Regions from separate parts of the Planococcus alkaliphilus genome, predicted to be linked through region 1. Evidence: riboswitches for the same ligand, from Rfam matches in the RefSeq annotation. Region 1 holds a riboswitch; the other holds the start of a gene.
What was found. A riboswitch is a leader RNA that binds a small molecule or an ion and turns the genes downstream of it on or off. The one in region 1 is predicted to bind S-adenosylmethionine.
Positions count from the first base shown of each region.

Region 2: it holds a riboswitch for S-adenosylmethionine, as region 1 does, so the genes downstream of both, AC2EXB_RS13980 (aminotransferase class I/II-fold pyridoxal phosphate-dependent enzyme) here and AC2EXB_RS15885 (ISL3 family transposase) in region 1, are expected to answer to the same signal.

Region 1 is NZ_CM168060.1:3,049,855-3,057,704, forward strand. Features, by position in the region: gene AC2EXB_RS15875 (O-acetylhomoserine aminocarboxypropyltransferase/cysteine synthase family protein) at 1-240, opposite strand, end outside; SAM riboswitch class I at 344-455, opposite strand; gene AC2EXB_RS15880 (glycerol-3-phosphate acyltransferase) at 588-1,226, shown strand; SAM riboswitch class I at 1,330-1,445, shown strand; gene AC2EXB_RS15885 (ISL3 family transposase) at 1,635-2,858, shown strand; gene AC2EXB_RS15890 (methionine ABC transporter ATP-binding protein) at 2,957-3,988, shown strand; gene AC2EXB_RS15895 (methionine ABC transporter permease) at 3,978-4,628, shown strand; gene AC2EXB_RS15900 (MetQ/NlpA family ABC transporter substrate-binding protein) at 4,951-5,787, shown strand; gene AC2EXB_RS15905 (M20 family metallopeptidase) at 5,955-7,157, shown strand; gene pepT (peptidase T) at 7,289-7,850, shown strand, end outside.
Region 2 is NZ_CM168060.1:2,619,158-2,627,007, forward strand. Features, by position in the region: gene AC2EXB_RS13960 (STAS domain-containing protein) at 1-660, opposite strand, end outside; gene AC2EXB_RS13965 (cobalamin B12-binding domain-containing protein) at 635-1,288, opposite strand; gene AC2EXB_RS13970 (hypothetical protein) at 1,293-1,664, opposite strand; gene AC2EXB_RS13975 (antibiotic biosynthesis monooxygenase family protein) at 1,661-1,966, opposite strand; SAM riboswitch class I at 2,175-2,280, shown strand; gene AC2EXB_RS13980 (aminotransferase class I/II-fold pyridoxal phosphate-dependent enzyme) at 2,385-3,560, shown strand; gene ystJ (NADP-dependent malic enzyme) at 3,667-4,908, opposite strand; gene AC2EXB_RS13990 (hypothetical protein) at 5,091-5,420, opposite strand; gene AC2EXB_RS13995 (YeiH family protein) at 5,564-6,706, opposite strand; gene AC2EXB_RS14000 (phenylacetate--CoA ligase family protein) at 6,846-7,850, opposite strand, start outside.

The DNA of each region.
Region 1 (7,850 bases):
GACAGCTGCAGTGCCTCCTTCCAGCAAAGCTACACGCTGTTCAAAAACATCAACCGTCGGATTCATGATGCGGGAATAGATATTTCCAGTCTCTTTTAATCCGAATAAGTTTTGGGCATGCTCCGTACTTTTAAATACATAAGAAGTTGTTTTATGAATGGCAACTCCTCTTGCTCCTGTTGTTGGATCCGGCTCTTGGCCACCGTGCAATAAAAGCGTTTCTGGTTTAAAATTTGTCATTTCTTATTCCTCCTAGTTTTTATTGATGAAAACCGAAGACGAGGAGGGAACAGAAAAAAGCCCTCTTCGTTAAGAAGAGGGCCGTCATATACGGAAATACCTCCTCTCATCTGCCAGATCGTTGCCGATCTGTAGGATTTAGCACCTTTCCAAGCAATTGCTTGGTGGTTGCCGGGCATCATAGGGCCTATTCCCTCCGCCTCTCTTGATAAGAGTATTCAGATTTAGTTTTTCATCTTGTTTAGCAGTATAAAAACATCGCTTTCATTTGTCAAGTGGATAATTCAAAAAATTTTGAAACCTCCCCTTCCCCTAAAACGTTTAATACATATAGAGGAGATGATTTCATGATTCTTTGGTTTTTATGCACTTTTATTATTGGTTATTTACTCGGTTCACTCCACGGATCCTCCATCGCACAACTGATTTCAGGCACGAATGTCAAAAAAGAAGGGGTGAAAAATTCAGGCGCTTCCAATGCGGCCATTGTTCTTGGATGGAAATTCGGCGCACTTGTCGCTTTGATTGATATTTCCAAAGGGATTGTCGCTGTCTTGGGGCTAAGAATTCTTTTAGGCCAATTCAACTTATCAAGTGAATTGGAATGGACAATGCTCTTTGTGATCAGTGCGGCTGTCGTCATCGGCCATAATTTCCCTTTCTATATGAACTTTGACGGCGGAAAAGGCACAGCGTCCATTATCGGCGTTATGCTTGCACTGGATTGGAAATTGGGGCTTGCCGGCGGATTGCTCCTGGTCGCTTGCGCTTTAGCAACGGATTATTTGGTTGTGGGCGTTCTCGTTCTGTATGGCATGCTGTTTGCCATCGCTTATTTCCCGGCGGAAGGCAGTTGGCCGCTTCTCACTGCCTTCGGTCTTTTTGCAATGGCGTTCTGGAAACACATTGAAAATATTAAACGAATTAAAAACGGAACGGAAAACAAGGTTTCTTCTGTCTTCCGCAAGAAAGCGGGGCCTGCGTGAAAGCAGGCTTTTCATTTCCCATTTTTTTATTTTAAAAAAGTTTCTTGACTTTTCCGCATTGACGCACTAAAGTAGAAATTACAAATCGAATAGTTACATCACTTTCTTATCCAGAGAAACCGAGGGACAGGCCCTATGACGTTTCGGCAGCGGATTCGCTTTAAGCGAAAACTGTGCTAATTCCTGCAAATGCATGTATGTGCATTTGGAAGATGAGAATTGAGATGGTTTCATTCCGGAGCCCTCTTTTTTCTTATGGACAAGAAAAAAGAGGGCTCTTTTTGTTTTATTTTTTGGTTCTACACTAATTGTTGGGGTGTTGAAACAATTCGGCCCAAAAAAAGACACGCAATCTCCAAATTCTTTTATACTTGAAATGTCGAATAACAAGTAAAGAAGAGGAGATGCGTGCACTTGAATTTTACCATGAAATTTCCCGGATTAGAAGATGTGAAAATCATGAAGATGGAACAAGTGGAGGACCGGGTGGCCCTGCATGTGGAGTTGGAAGTGAAGGCACACCGTTGCCCGCGTTGCCAGGAGAAGACCCGGCGTGTCCACGATTACCGGATCCAAAAGATCAAACACCTGAAATGGTTTGAACGCCAGACTTACCTTTTCTATAAGAAGAGACGCTACGTATGCGGGGCGTGCGGCAAGAAATTCGCCGAACAGAATTCATTCATCGGCCGCTATCAACGGTTCTCAAAAGAGTGGAACCAAGCGGTTCATGTGCGCAGCGTCAAGGCGAAAACGTTCAAGGAAGTGGCCGGACAATACGGCGCTTCCGCTTCGACCATCGTTCGGCGTTTCGATCTGGTGGCGCTCCAGGAAGTTACTGAAACCGCAAAATTACCGCGTGTGATCGCCATCGACGAATACAAAGGCGACACCCGCGAAGGAAAGTACCAACTGATTATCGCCGATGGCGAAACGAGAGAACCGATCGATATCCTGCCCAACCGGAAAAAAGAGACGATCAAACAGTATCTCCAACAGCACGGAGCTGCGGTGGAAATCGTCGTCATGGACATGAGCCATTCCTTTAAAGCCGCGGTCAAAAAAGCACTCGGCAAACCGGTGATCATCGCCGATCGCTTCCACTTCTGCCGGTACATTTACTGGGCGCTGGACGCGGTCCGCAGACGCGTGCAGAAAAGTTGGAACGACTATGACCGCAAAAAAGGCAAACGGATGCGCTACGTCTTTTACAAAAACAGTGAGAAGTTAACCGAAAAGGACCGTTGGTACTTGAAGCGGTATCTTGAAATGGATGAGGAGCTCAAACGAGCTTACGAACTGAAGGAAGCGTATTGCAGGTGGTTTCAGGCAAGCAAAAAAAGAGATCCCGAGGAAATCCTCAAGACCAAAGAAGCGTTGCTGGAATTTTATCGGCTGGTGGAACAAGCGGGCATTCCCGAGTTCCAGAAAGCCATGGGCACCTTCCGAAACTGGCAGACGGAAATCTTGAACAGCTTCTCGTTCAAGTATTCCAATGGTTTCTTGGAAGGCATCAATAACCTGACAAAAGTGATTAAGCGGAACGCGTTCGGCTTTCAGAATTTCGAACGCGCCCGCGCCAAAATACTACTGACACACAAGTATAAGAATATGGGAGTTCACGTTGGTTAGAGTGAGGAAGATTTCACCTCACCCCAACATTTGACGGAGAACCTATTTTTTACAGGTTTGTACATATTCGATCCATACAGCATGAGGAGGCTATTTGAATGATTCAATTTGAGGGGGTTACGAAAACCTACCATTCCGGCAAACAGGAAATCCACGCTTTGAACGGCATCGATCTGACTGTTGAAACCGGAGAAATCTATGGCGTCATCGGCTTTAGCGGCGCCGGCAAGAGTTCACTGATCCGGACGGTCAACTTACTGGAACGCCCCACGAACGGACGGGTGCTCATCCATGACAAGGACATTTCCACTCTTACTAGCAAAGACATCCGGGATACCCGAAAAGACATCGGGATGATTTTCCAGCATTTCAATCTATTGAATTCGAAAACGGTATTCCATAATGTCGCGATGCCGCTGATTCTGGCAAAAACACCGAAAAACAAAATTAAAGAACAGGTGAAAAACCTTCTTGAATTTGTAGGCCTGGCAGACCAGGCAGAAAAATATCCGGACCAGCTTTCAGGCGGACAAAAGCAGCGGATCGGGATTGCCCGGGCACTGGCGACTAACCCTTCTGTCCTGCTATGCGACGAAGCAACATCTGCACTTGATCCCCAGACGACTCAGTCCATTCTGGATTTATTGCGGCGCATCAATCGTGAATACAATATCACGATCCTATTAATCACTCATGAGATGGGCGTCATCCGGGAGATTTGCGATAAAGTAGCGGTCCTCGAAGCTGGAAAAGTCATCGAACAAGGTTCCGTATACGAAGTTTTTACAAATCCGAAGCAGCCGACGACTCAGCGTTTTGTCCGTTCGGTCATGAACGATGAACTGCCGGAATCCTTGTTGACAAAAATTCAGGATCCGACGCAGAACCATTCCATCTACCGCGTCCAGTTTACAGGAACTTCGGTCGGACAGCCGCTCATGTCCCGAGTATCGCGTGAATTCAATCTTGACCTCAATGTGCTTTTCGGAAATATCACGGAATTGCAAGGCGAACCTTACGGCAACCTGATCGTTGAGTTTTCAGGAAGTTTAAGCGAAATTCAACGCGCGCTGACTGCGATCCGCAGCGACTCGGTCAAAGTCGAGGAGGTAAAAAATTATGCTAGTTGATAACGAACAGATTTTAGAAGCTCTCTGGGAAACGGTTTATATGACCGGCGCTTCGTTCTTATTCTCAATCATTATCGGTTTCCCGCTTGGCATCTTGCTAGTCGTAACAAGAAAAGGCCATTTACTGGCAAATGAACCCATTTCAAAAGTATTGAACGTCATCATTAATATTTTCCGTTCAGTCCCTTTCATCATTTTGATGGTGGCTATCATTCCGCTTACCCGGTTGATTGTCGGTACATCCATCGGCACTGCCGCTGCCATCGTCCCGCTTGTCTTCTATGCAGGACCATACATTGCAAGACTTATTGAAAACTCATTGCTCGAAGTCGACAAAGGCGTCATCGAAGCCGCACAGGCAATGGGTGCAACGCCGGGCCAAATTATTTTCCGTTTCCTCATCCCGGAAGCTTTAAGTTCATTGGTCCTCGCTTTAACGATTGCGATTGTCGGATTGATCGGTGCATCTGCAATGGCGGGGGCTATCGGGGGCGGCGGCCTTGGAGACTTGGCCATTACTTACGGCTACCAGCGCTTCGACACAGTCGTCATGCTGATTACCGTTGCTATACTCGTTATTCTTGTTCAAGGCGTTCAGTCTGCCGGCAACTTGCTATCTAAGAAAGTACGAAGAAGTTAACTATATTAAGTTGAAGAAAAGAATCCCTTATAAAAGTCGCTCGGCGCTTTGGGGAAGCTATCACAATAAGCCTGGCTGGAGAACGCCAGTCTTATTGCTAACGCTACCCCGGAGGCGCGCCGGCGCTAAGAGAGTTCTTGATATGGAGCAAAACAGCGGAGACTCCTGCGGCTTAGCGATTCGACCGATACACCGCAGGAAGCGAAGCGGACGAGGAGGATTGGGCGGGAGCCCGCTGGAAAGCGCAGCTATTTTGCGGAATATCAGTTAGTGGATTCTTTAGCTCTACTTATATACAAATAATTTATTGGAGGAATACATCATGAAAAAAATTACATTGACGGTTTTATTCGCATTATTGGCTTTAGTCCTTGCGGCTTGCGGCGATGATGCTTCAGGAGAAGAAGGAAACAGAAAAGTGACGCTAGGCATTAGCGGATCCGATACATCCATTTGGGATTTTGTCGCGGAAAAAGCAGAAAAAGAAGGCATTGACCTTGAAATCATTACGTTCTCTGATTACGTAGCGCCAAACCTGGCACTTGCTGAAGGCGAGCTTGACTTAAACGCATTCCAGACCATTTCTTATTTCGACGAGTTTGTCGCAGAACACAATATCGACATCGTGCCGATCGGTTCAACCGTAATCGCACCGATGGGCCTCTACTCCGACAAATACGAATCCATTGATGAACTTCCGGACGGATCACAAATTGCAGTGCCGAACGAAGCGACAAATATGGGACGTGCACTGCTATTGCTCCAAGAAGCAGGTTTGATCAAATTATCCGACGATGCAGGATTGACTGGGACAGCAGACGATATTATCGAAAACCCGAAAAACATTGAAATCATGCCGATGGTTTCAGGGCACACGCCGCGTGCAATGCCGGATGTTGCCGGTTCAATCATCAATAACGGCGTCGCAGTTGATGCTGGCTTGAACCCGACAGAAGATCCAATCGCTGCAGAAAGCGATACAGCTACACCTTACATCAACCTGATTGCAGCAAGTGCTGAAAATGCCGAAGACGAAGACTTCTTGAAAATCGTCGAACTTTACCAACAAGACGACACAGCTGACTTCATCGTCGAACATACAAAAGGCGCATCAATCCCAACATTCATCCCAGTAGAAGAACTAGTGGATTATCAATAAGAAAAGCGGAAAGAGCCGGTTAGCTTCGACAGGCATAAGACGGACCGCGAGGAGGCTGTTGCCGCCGCAGCAGGCTGGCTTATGACCCGAGAAGCTGGCTCTTGCAGCTGGACAATAAGAAAAGCGGAAAGAGCCGACTATAAACCAAAAACTAAGGAGGAATTTCAATGACAGCAATCAAAGAAGCAGCTCAAACCATTTCCCAATCAATCGAATCGAATCGCGGGGTTTACATCGAAACCAGCCAAGCAATCCATGCAAAACCGGAAATCGGCAATGAAGAATTCTTCGCAAGTGCCACATTGGTGCAACTGCTTGAAGGGGCCGGATTTACTGTTGAAACCGGCGTCGCTGGCCATGAAACGGCATTCTTTGCCAGCAAAGAAAGTGCATTGCCGGGACCAACTATCGCTTACCTGGCAGAATACGATGCACTTCCCGGAATCGGCCATGCCTGCGGACACAACATTATTGGGACAACAAGCGTCGCTGCTGCGATTGCTTTAGCTGAAACCCTCCCAACAACAGGCGGCCGCGTAGTGGTGCTTGGTACACCCGCAGAAGAAGGCGGCCCGAATGGCAGCGCTAAAGGCAGTTTTGTGAAGCATGGTTTCCTTGAAGGCGTTGATGCAGCGCTGATGATCCATCCATCTGGAAAAACGGCCGTTACTGGCCCTTCCCTCGCGGTCGATCCATTGGAATTCCATTTTTATGGAAAACCGGCGCATGCAGCCGGATCTCCTGAAGAAGGAATTAACGCACTTGACGCTGTGCTCCAGCTTTTCAACAGCATCAATGCACTTCGCCAGCAATTGCCGTCAGATGCCCGTGTCCATGGCATTATCACCCACGGCGGCGATGCGCCGAACATCATTCCGGAATATGCTGCGGCCCGTTTTTACATCCGCGGCGATTCATGGAAAAAAACTTCAGCTACGGCAACAAAAATCCGGGCGATTGCAGAAGGTGCTGCACTAGCTACAGGCACAACCGTTAAAATTGTGCGCTTCCAAAACGAAGTTCAGGATCTTGTTTTGACCCCGGCTTTAGATAAAGTGGTCCAAAGCGAACTGGAAGCAGTGGGCGAAGACGTAGCCACTTCCCGAGCGAAGGGCCTTGGATCAACCGATGCCGGCAATATCAGCTATGCCGTGCCGACTGCCCATCCTTACATCAAAATTGGACCGGACGATTTAATCGGCCATACCGCAGAATTCCGTGAAGCAGCAAAATCTGAAGCAGGCAATGAAGCCCTGATCAAAGGTGCAAAAGCATTAGCGAATACTGGCTACCGTTTGTTGACCGAATCCACTTTACTGGATGAAGTTAAAGAAGCTCACGCAAAAGCGTTGCAAGACAAACAACTGTAACCCGATAAAACCGGAACTTCCTTTAAAGGGAGTTCCGGTTTTTTATTTGTTTTCCCCTACTCTTCTCGTATTTCCAAAATTTATTATTTTCGTGCTAAAATAATAATAGAACACATTTTAGGAGGAATACGATGTTTGAAACTTTAATTGAACGCCTTGTGCGATATGCTAAGATCGATACCCAATCGGATCCCGAGAGCACAGCTACCCCTTCCACTCCGGGCCAATGGGATTTACTGAAAGAACTTGAAAAAGAATTGAAGGAAATCGGCCTCGAAGAAGTCGAAACAGATGAATATGGCTATTTATTCGGTACGCTTCCAGCGAATACGGATAGGGAGATTCCTGTATTCGGTTTTCTTGCACATGTCGACACAGCTCCTGATTTTACGGGCAAAAACGTGAACCCGCAGCGCATTGATAACTACGACGGAAAAGACATTCCATTGAATGATTCTGTCATCATGTCCACTGCTGATTTTCCTGACCTGAAAAACTACGTTGGCCATACGTTGCTGACCACTGATGGAACAACGCTCCTCGGTGCTGACAATAAAGCCGGCGTAGCGGAAATCATGACGGCAATGGAATACTTAGTCCAGCATCCGGAAATTGAACATGGAAAGATCCGTGTGGCTTTCACTCCAGACGAGGAAATCGGCCGCGGACCGCATAAATTCGACGTGGAACGTT
Region 2 (7,850 bases), 430 kb from region 1:
GCAAATAATGCTTTCTGTCCCCATCACGGAGATTGTCTGCAAAAGAGATTCTAAGCTGGTCAATCCCTGACTTGTAATTTTAGTCATTGCAGTAAAGTCCAGAATGACCATTTCCGCATCTACTTGATAAATATTTTCCAACAAGCGGGAACTGACGGCTTCCACTTTTTCTCTGGATAATTCCCCAAATAACGGTATTAAGAGCCGGTCCCTATCCAATTGGATGCAAGGAGCGGATAACTCTTGGACTTGCTGCAACAAGCCCGCAGTCCGTTCTTTTTCCAGAAATAAATCATAATCGGTTTCATTTAGACGGGAACGGAGCTGGCCAAGCTGCTGGATGACTCTCTCCATTTTACCGTCTTTAGGCACAAGTATTACAGATAAGCTAAATTGGCTGTCCCATTTTGCAAAAACATCTGCCAAAATCAGATTGCTTGGCTGGGCGATCACATTCAGTTCAAATTTTTCGACCACCGTTCCAGAAGCCAGCATCTTCTTTGCTTTGTTTGCACTCGCTTCATCCACAATTTCTAAGAATGACGAAATCTCGCCAAATAAACGCCGAGCTTCGTCGGAACAATTGACCACGGAGAGCTTTTCGTTTAACCGAAAAGCCGGGAGCGGCAATGCATCATATTGATATTCTGTATTCATCATCCGGCTCCTCTCCCGTTTTAATCCAGTGTTCCAGTTGCTCGAGGTCCTTCACTAAAATGGCGCCTTCATCAATCAGGATGCGGCTGCTTTCAAATGCAGCCGCTCGGCCACCGACGATGATTGCAGGAGCATGCGCCAGCTCTTTGAAACTTTTGATATAAGCTTTTAAAGTTGGCAGACGATAGACAAGCGCCGCTGATAAAGCGATGGTGTCTGGCTGCCAGCGATTGGCCGCTTCTATAGCATGGTCAAGCGGCATATTCGGCCCCAAATAATGGACAACCCAGTCGTTTTCACGGAAAAGGCTTGAGACCATCTTCAATCCGATATAATGTTCTTCACCCTCAGGCCCTAATACCATGACTTTCCGTTTTGAAGAATGCGTTTCTTCTCCACGCTTATCAATTATCGAAACGACAAAATCGCAAATCGCCGTAGCAAGATGTTCATCTGCCACTGAAATGGTATTCGTTTCCCATAACTCACCGATATGGTACATGGCAGGTGTTAATAGCTGATCAAAAAGTTTTTTCCGGTTATGGCTGTCGAGAAATTGCTGAACTTGCACCAGCGCTTCCCGGTCGTTGCCTTGTAAAAAAAGTTCGGCTAATTCGGTTGGTTGGATCATCTGATCAACCTCCCTTCTTCAAATTGCTGCCTTTCAACAAATCGATCGCCTCTTGAAGGCATTGTTGCATAAATTCTCTTTCTTTCAGTTCAACTTCTGCATCCAATAATCCAATGAGTCTTTCAAAATTATCTATGATCAAGTCTGACTCGATATTTCGGCTCGTTAATACCTTTTCCAGCCATAATGTATATTCAAGAAACACCTGTCTATCGTTCAAACCATACGCCGTCTCCAAATGGTCGAGATGATGCATATTGTCTTTTTCGGTATGGTCAAATCCGTGTTCTCCAAAACGATCCCATAGGGTTGGATATGCTTCATATATTTGAATCGCGATGCTTTTGGCAATTTGCTTCTTTAAATCTTGCTTCATTCTGCCACCACCTCATACTGATGGACTTTTGGCACTATGCCGGCAAGCGCTTTGTCCGGATAATGCTTTTCGAGATCATGGATTTCCTTGAACTCATTGCTTCTTACCCATTCCATGTAGGCCTCTTTTGAATGCCATTCCAAGTGGACAGTCAATTCATTGCGTTTCTTTGTATTCTGGATCAGCCGGAAAGAATGGAATCCAGGAGCTTTATCTACTCGTCTTGAACGTTTGCGATAAATATCAATGAGGTCCTGAGTCTTCTCTTCAGGCACCACAACAGTGGATGTCACAATATACATCAGATTACCCCTTTGAAATAAAGTGTTAATATCCATTATAACCTTTCGTCTTTCGAATTAAAAGAAATCGCCCATTTGCCTATAAAGCGTTTAAATCTTAAAACGTTTTTTCCATTTAAAAGAATATTTTCACAATTTCTCTTGCAGTTTCTGGTGAGATGGTTTAAGCTTGAAGACATCGCACCACCCATAACTTCATATTATTTATTTCTTATCAAGAGAGATGGAGGGATTTGGCCCTTTGATGTCTCAGCAACCAGCCTGACGAAGGCCACGGTGCTAATTCCAAAAGGCATATGCCTTAAAGATGAGAAGAACGCGTTCCCTATAAAACGGGGCTTTCTTCTTGCTGAAGAAAGCCCCGTTTTTCTATGCATTAACCAGAACCGTTCTCTACAACTAATAGGAGGTTTTCATGATGGCAAATCATTTAGAGACTCGTTTTATCCATTCAACTGGCGTAGACAAAGAAACAGGGGCAGTCAACGTCCCTATTTACTTGTCTTCCACTTATCATCAGCCCAATATCGATGAGTTCGGACCATTCGACTACAGCCGTTCAGGCAATCCAACGCGTCAAAAATTAGAGGAAACGATTGCGAAACTCGAAAACGGCACCCGTGGATTTGCCTTTTCTTCCGGCATGGCTGCGATCTCCTCTGCTTTCATGCTTTTATCTGCCGGAGACCATGTTCTCGTTTCTGAAGATGTCTACGGCGGAACTTATCGTTTCGTCACAGAAGTGCTGAATAAATTCAATATCGACTACACATTCGTCAATATGACCGATCTCAGTGAGATGGCCGCTGCCATCCGCGAAAATACAAAAGTCATCTATATTGAAACACCTTCTAACCCGGTGATGAACATCACAGATATTGAAATCGCAGCTAAACTTGCAAAAGCGAACGATTGTTTAACTTTTGTCGATAATACATTCATGACGCCTCTTTATCAAAACCCACTTGACCTTGGAGCAGACATCGTCTTGCATAGCGCTACAAAATTCCTTTCCGGCCATAGTGACATCATTGCCGGACTCGCTGTGACAAAAGACGAAGAGCTCGGCAGCCGGCTCGCTTTTATCCAAAACACATTCGGTTCGATTTTAGGGGCGCAAGATTCTTATTCACTTATCCAAGGCATTAAAACACTTGGTGCCCGTATGAAACAGTCGTCCGCATCAGCTCGAATTATTGCCGATTATTTGCATAGCCATCCCGTAGTAGAAGAAGTATATTACCCCGGTTTCCGTTTCCATCCGGGAAATCCGATACATGAACGCCAAGCACGTGGAGCAGGTGCAGTTCTGTCCCTGCGCCTCGCCGATAAAGCCGCAGCCAAAATTTTCGTCGACAGCTTGCAAATTCCGGTTTTCGCAGTATCGCTCGGGGCAGTTGAAACAATTCTTTCCTACCCAGCGACCATGTCTCATGCATCTATGCCAAAAGAACAGCGTGAGCAGCGAGGAATCACCGACGGTTTGCTGCGATTGTCCGTTGGTTTGGAATATGCTGATGACTTGCTCGAAGATCTCGAACAAGCATTAAAAAAAGTACGCGAAGCTAGCCTACAACCTGTATTAACTAAATAAAGCAAGATACGAACCCGGACAGACATCAAGTTTTCTCATGCTTCTACACAACCTAAAAAGCCGTTCACCTTTACAAAAGATGAACGGCTTTCTTCTATATATATTGTTATTCTCTCACAATCACTGCGGTTAAGTTTTCCGCGGTTTCATCAATCTGATTTGGGCAAGCAGCATAGTTGGCAACGCCTGTTTCGATTGCGGCAGCCGCTACCGCTTTGGCAACTGCTGTAGCCACGCGCAGATCAAAAGGAGCAGGAATGACATAATCCTCGTGGAGTTCATCTTCTTCAATCAAATCGGCAATGGCTTCAACCGCTGCAATTTTCATCGCATCATTGATTTCACTGGCTTGCACATCTAACGCCCCTCTGAATATGCCTGGGAAAGCTAATACATTATTCACTTGGTTTGGAAAATCCGACCGTCCTGTACCGATTACTTTGGCTCCTGCACGCTTAGCCTCATGCGGCAAGATTTCAGGATTCGGATTTGCCATCGCAAAAATAATAGGACCTTCCGCCATGGTTCTCACCATTTCTTCAGTTAATGCACCTTCTGCAGAAACGCCGATAAAAACATCCGCGCCAATAATGACCTCATGGAGCAAACCTGCCTTGCGTTCGGAGTTGGTCATCTCTGCAACTTCTTCTTTAAACGGGTTCATTCCATAAGCTCGGCCTTTGAAAATCGCACCTTTTGTGTCGCACATAATTACGTCGTTAAAGCCGAATTTATGAAGAAGCTTGACCACAGCAATCCCCGCAGCGCCTGCTCCGTTCACAACGACTCTCGTGTCGGCAATTTCTTTGCCGACCAATTTTAGCGCATTGACCAAGCCAGCTAAAGTAACAATGGCGGTTCCATGCTGATCGTCATGGAATACAGGAATATTCATCTCTTCTTTTAAGCGCTGTTCCACGATAAAGCAAGCCGGTGCTGAGATATCCTCCAAATTCACACCACCAAATCCAGGCTCCAATAATTTTACCGTCTGGATAATGGTTTCGGCATCTGTTGTTCCAAGGCAAATCGGAAAAGCATCCACTCCGGCAAACTCTTTAAAAAGCACAGCTTTTCCTTCCATGACAGGCAAGGCAGCTCCCGGACCAATATTTCCAAGTCCGAGTACAGCAGTGCCATCTGTGACAACGGCGACTGTATTGCCTTTCATCGTGTAGTCGTAGACTTTGGCCGGATCCTGCGCAATTTCCTTGCACGGTTCAGCCACTCCTGGAGAATAAGCGAGGCTTAAATCGCGTCCATTTTCTACTGCCACTTTTGACCGGACTTCCAACTTCCCTTTATGCTGCAGATGCAATTGCAAAGAGTCATTTCTCAGATTCGACATCGCTTCATCCCCTTCAATACATAATGGTTCATTATAGAGTGATTTCTGAAAATTGAAAGTATTTTTCGTAATATTCGGACTTTTGACTGAGAGTTTAAAAATTGAAAACGCTTTCTTTCCGGTATTTTGGATCACAAACAAAAAAGCCCCATTAGGAGCTTTTTAGCTTCATGTTAAGATTTTCATAAATGAAACGATTCATCGTAAATCGGTTTCATATGCAAATCGAATTTGCCTTTTACTTCCTCAATATCGTAAATGTTTCCGGGAACTTCACCTTTTTCGATTTTATCAATATGCGTCTTTACAAGATCGGCAAAATATTTTCCGCAAGCGACGTCATTGGGGTATTGCGCTTTTACTCTTTCCACAAGTTCTTCACTCATAATTTCCTTAAATGCATAATACAAGGCTGCATTTATAAGCGTCAATGAGTCTTTGCCCGCATACGAAACGAAATAATAATTGCCATACTGGTCTTTTAATAAATCCCTTTTCGCTACAACTTCCATTTCATCCACTCTCCTTATGTCCTTTGTGATTCCATACCCTTAGCCCTTCTTCAAAAAACGTTTACCCGGAGATTCTCAATCGGAGTAAGCTGTTCCTCCATAGAAAAAGCCAGTGGCACTTGCCACTGGCTCCTTTGTATTATTTACACGGAAATCAATCCGCCAAATAGTGAGATCAGCAGTAAACTGACCATCCCGACGGAAATGGCTGCGATAAATCCGATATAGAATGGCTTAATGCCCATTCCTTTAAATACTTTCAAATTCGTACCAAGCCCTACTGCTGCCATCGCTAGGCCGAGCATGTAAGTAGAACCGAACGAACTCCAAAAACTATAGAAACTTTCCCAAGTACCCGGATCCCATATTCCAAAAGCCGAGCCGGAAGAAGCCATTGTAGAATCACCGATTGTCCGCAACAATGACAAGAATAAAAATCCTAAAATAAACAATGGGAATAATTTATACCATTTCGGCAATTGGGCTGCCTGTCCATTTTCTTTGTTGTTCCGGTAGAACAAGAACGAAACAAACGGGATGACAGCGATGATGAACACATTGCGGGTCAGTTTGGTGATGGTTGCAACATCTACCACTGTTGATGAATTATATAATTGATCGTATATTAACGCTGCACCTGTGACTTGCGCAGTGTCATGGATAGCCGTTCCAAGGAATAACCCGGCTTTTATCGGCTCATCCGCGAAAAAAGCATTGGCCAAGTACGGATAAAAAAGCATACCAAGCAAACCAAAAATCGTGATATTGGCGACTGCATAAGAAATTTCATTTTCCTTCGCTTTAATGACGGGTGCTGTCGCCATAATGGCCGTAACGCCGCAAATCCCGGTGCCTGTAGCGATTAAAGTCCCTAATCGCTTGGATTGATTCATTTTTGCTGTAAAAAATAATGTGACAAAAAGTCCTACGGAAATACATGCCACAATGAGCGGCAATCCCCATGCCCCTAATTTTAAAGCTTCGGTCATGCTCAGACGCAAACCAAGCAAAATAATTCCCGCACGCAATGCATATTTAAGGGCAAAACTGATTCCTTTAGCAAATGCATCCGGCAAACCGATAAGATTGCGGATCAGGATTCCGAGAACGATGGCTACAAAAATGCCTGATATCGGGCTAGCACCGCCTTCCGGTAAAATTCCCGCAGCCTGCAATCCGATGCCAATCCAATCCGCACCGATGATTCCTGCCATCATGACAATAAAACAAAGCACTAAACCTGGAATCAGGCGGAGAATAGATGCTTTCTTACCATTTTCAACCATAATACTTCTGCTCCTCATCTCTAACTAGTCTTTTTCTATCGTAACATTTCCAAAGCATTTCTGGGAATGAACAGGCTTCTGAAGCACACCATGAAAAAAGAACAGGAATTTCTTCCTGTCCCACCTTTGAAATCCTACATTAATTAGCCAGCTTATTAATGATGAGCTGAAAATCATTGTCCATATTTTTAGGCATTTCTTCAACCACCCGGATATTAAATTTCATATCCTTGCTGAATGCAGACTGCAAGTTTTGATGAATCGTTTTGGAGAGTTCATTTGTATAGGTTTCCCCGGCTTCCACAAACACTTCAATCTCTTCCTTTTTATGCTGGACAAATTTCATTTTCTTTACGCTTTCCGAGAACTCATTGTCTGTTTCATTAAGCTGAGGCACTTGTACTTTTATATTATCCACTGTGCTCAAACAGCTTGAATCGTATTCTTTGCGGCATTCAATGATGGGCTGAGACAATCCGCATGTACAATTTGCAGCCCCATTATTCAGCTCAGCATATACCCCAGTTTTACAGCGGATGATCGGCGTTCCGTAGCTCATAAAATTGGTGACAATCATTTCCCCGTCTTCAGCCAATTCAATGATACCGGCTCTTGGATGGACGTGAAACTTTCCTGTTGAGCATTCGGACATGATCGGAAATTCGTAAGAAGGGACAAAATATGTGCGCACGGGACAGTTAAATGCTTTTTCGATTTCTATTTGTTGAGCCGGTTCCATCACCCCCCCTTGCAAGAAGATTGCTTGCGGCGAGAATGCCAACTTCCCCTCTGCTTCGTTCAAAAAAACAGCAAGTTTGTATAAGATCGGAGAAGTTCCGTTGATAAAGGCGGGTTGGAATTCATTTAAGTTTCGAATATACAACTCGGCATTCTCTTGTGTGCAATGATAGTTCGAATATAAACGAATGTTCTCTGGACGATTATCCCGCCAATAGGCTTTCTTTTGCTGAGCTTTTGGAATAATTTTTCTGGAAGTGAAAATCGCTTGTTTCATTTCCCTGGAGGCTCCACTATCCTGCGGTTTGTAAAAATCCATAAACGCATTGCGCTTTTGAATATCTTCTTTTGTGAGCAGAAACTTCAGCGGGACCCCTTCTCTGTCAATTTCGTGGGCAACGGCAGC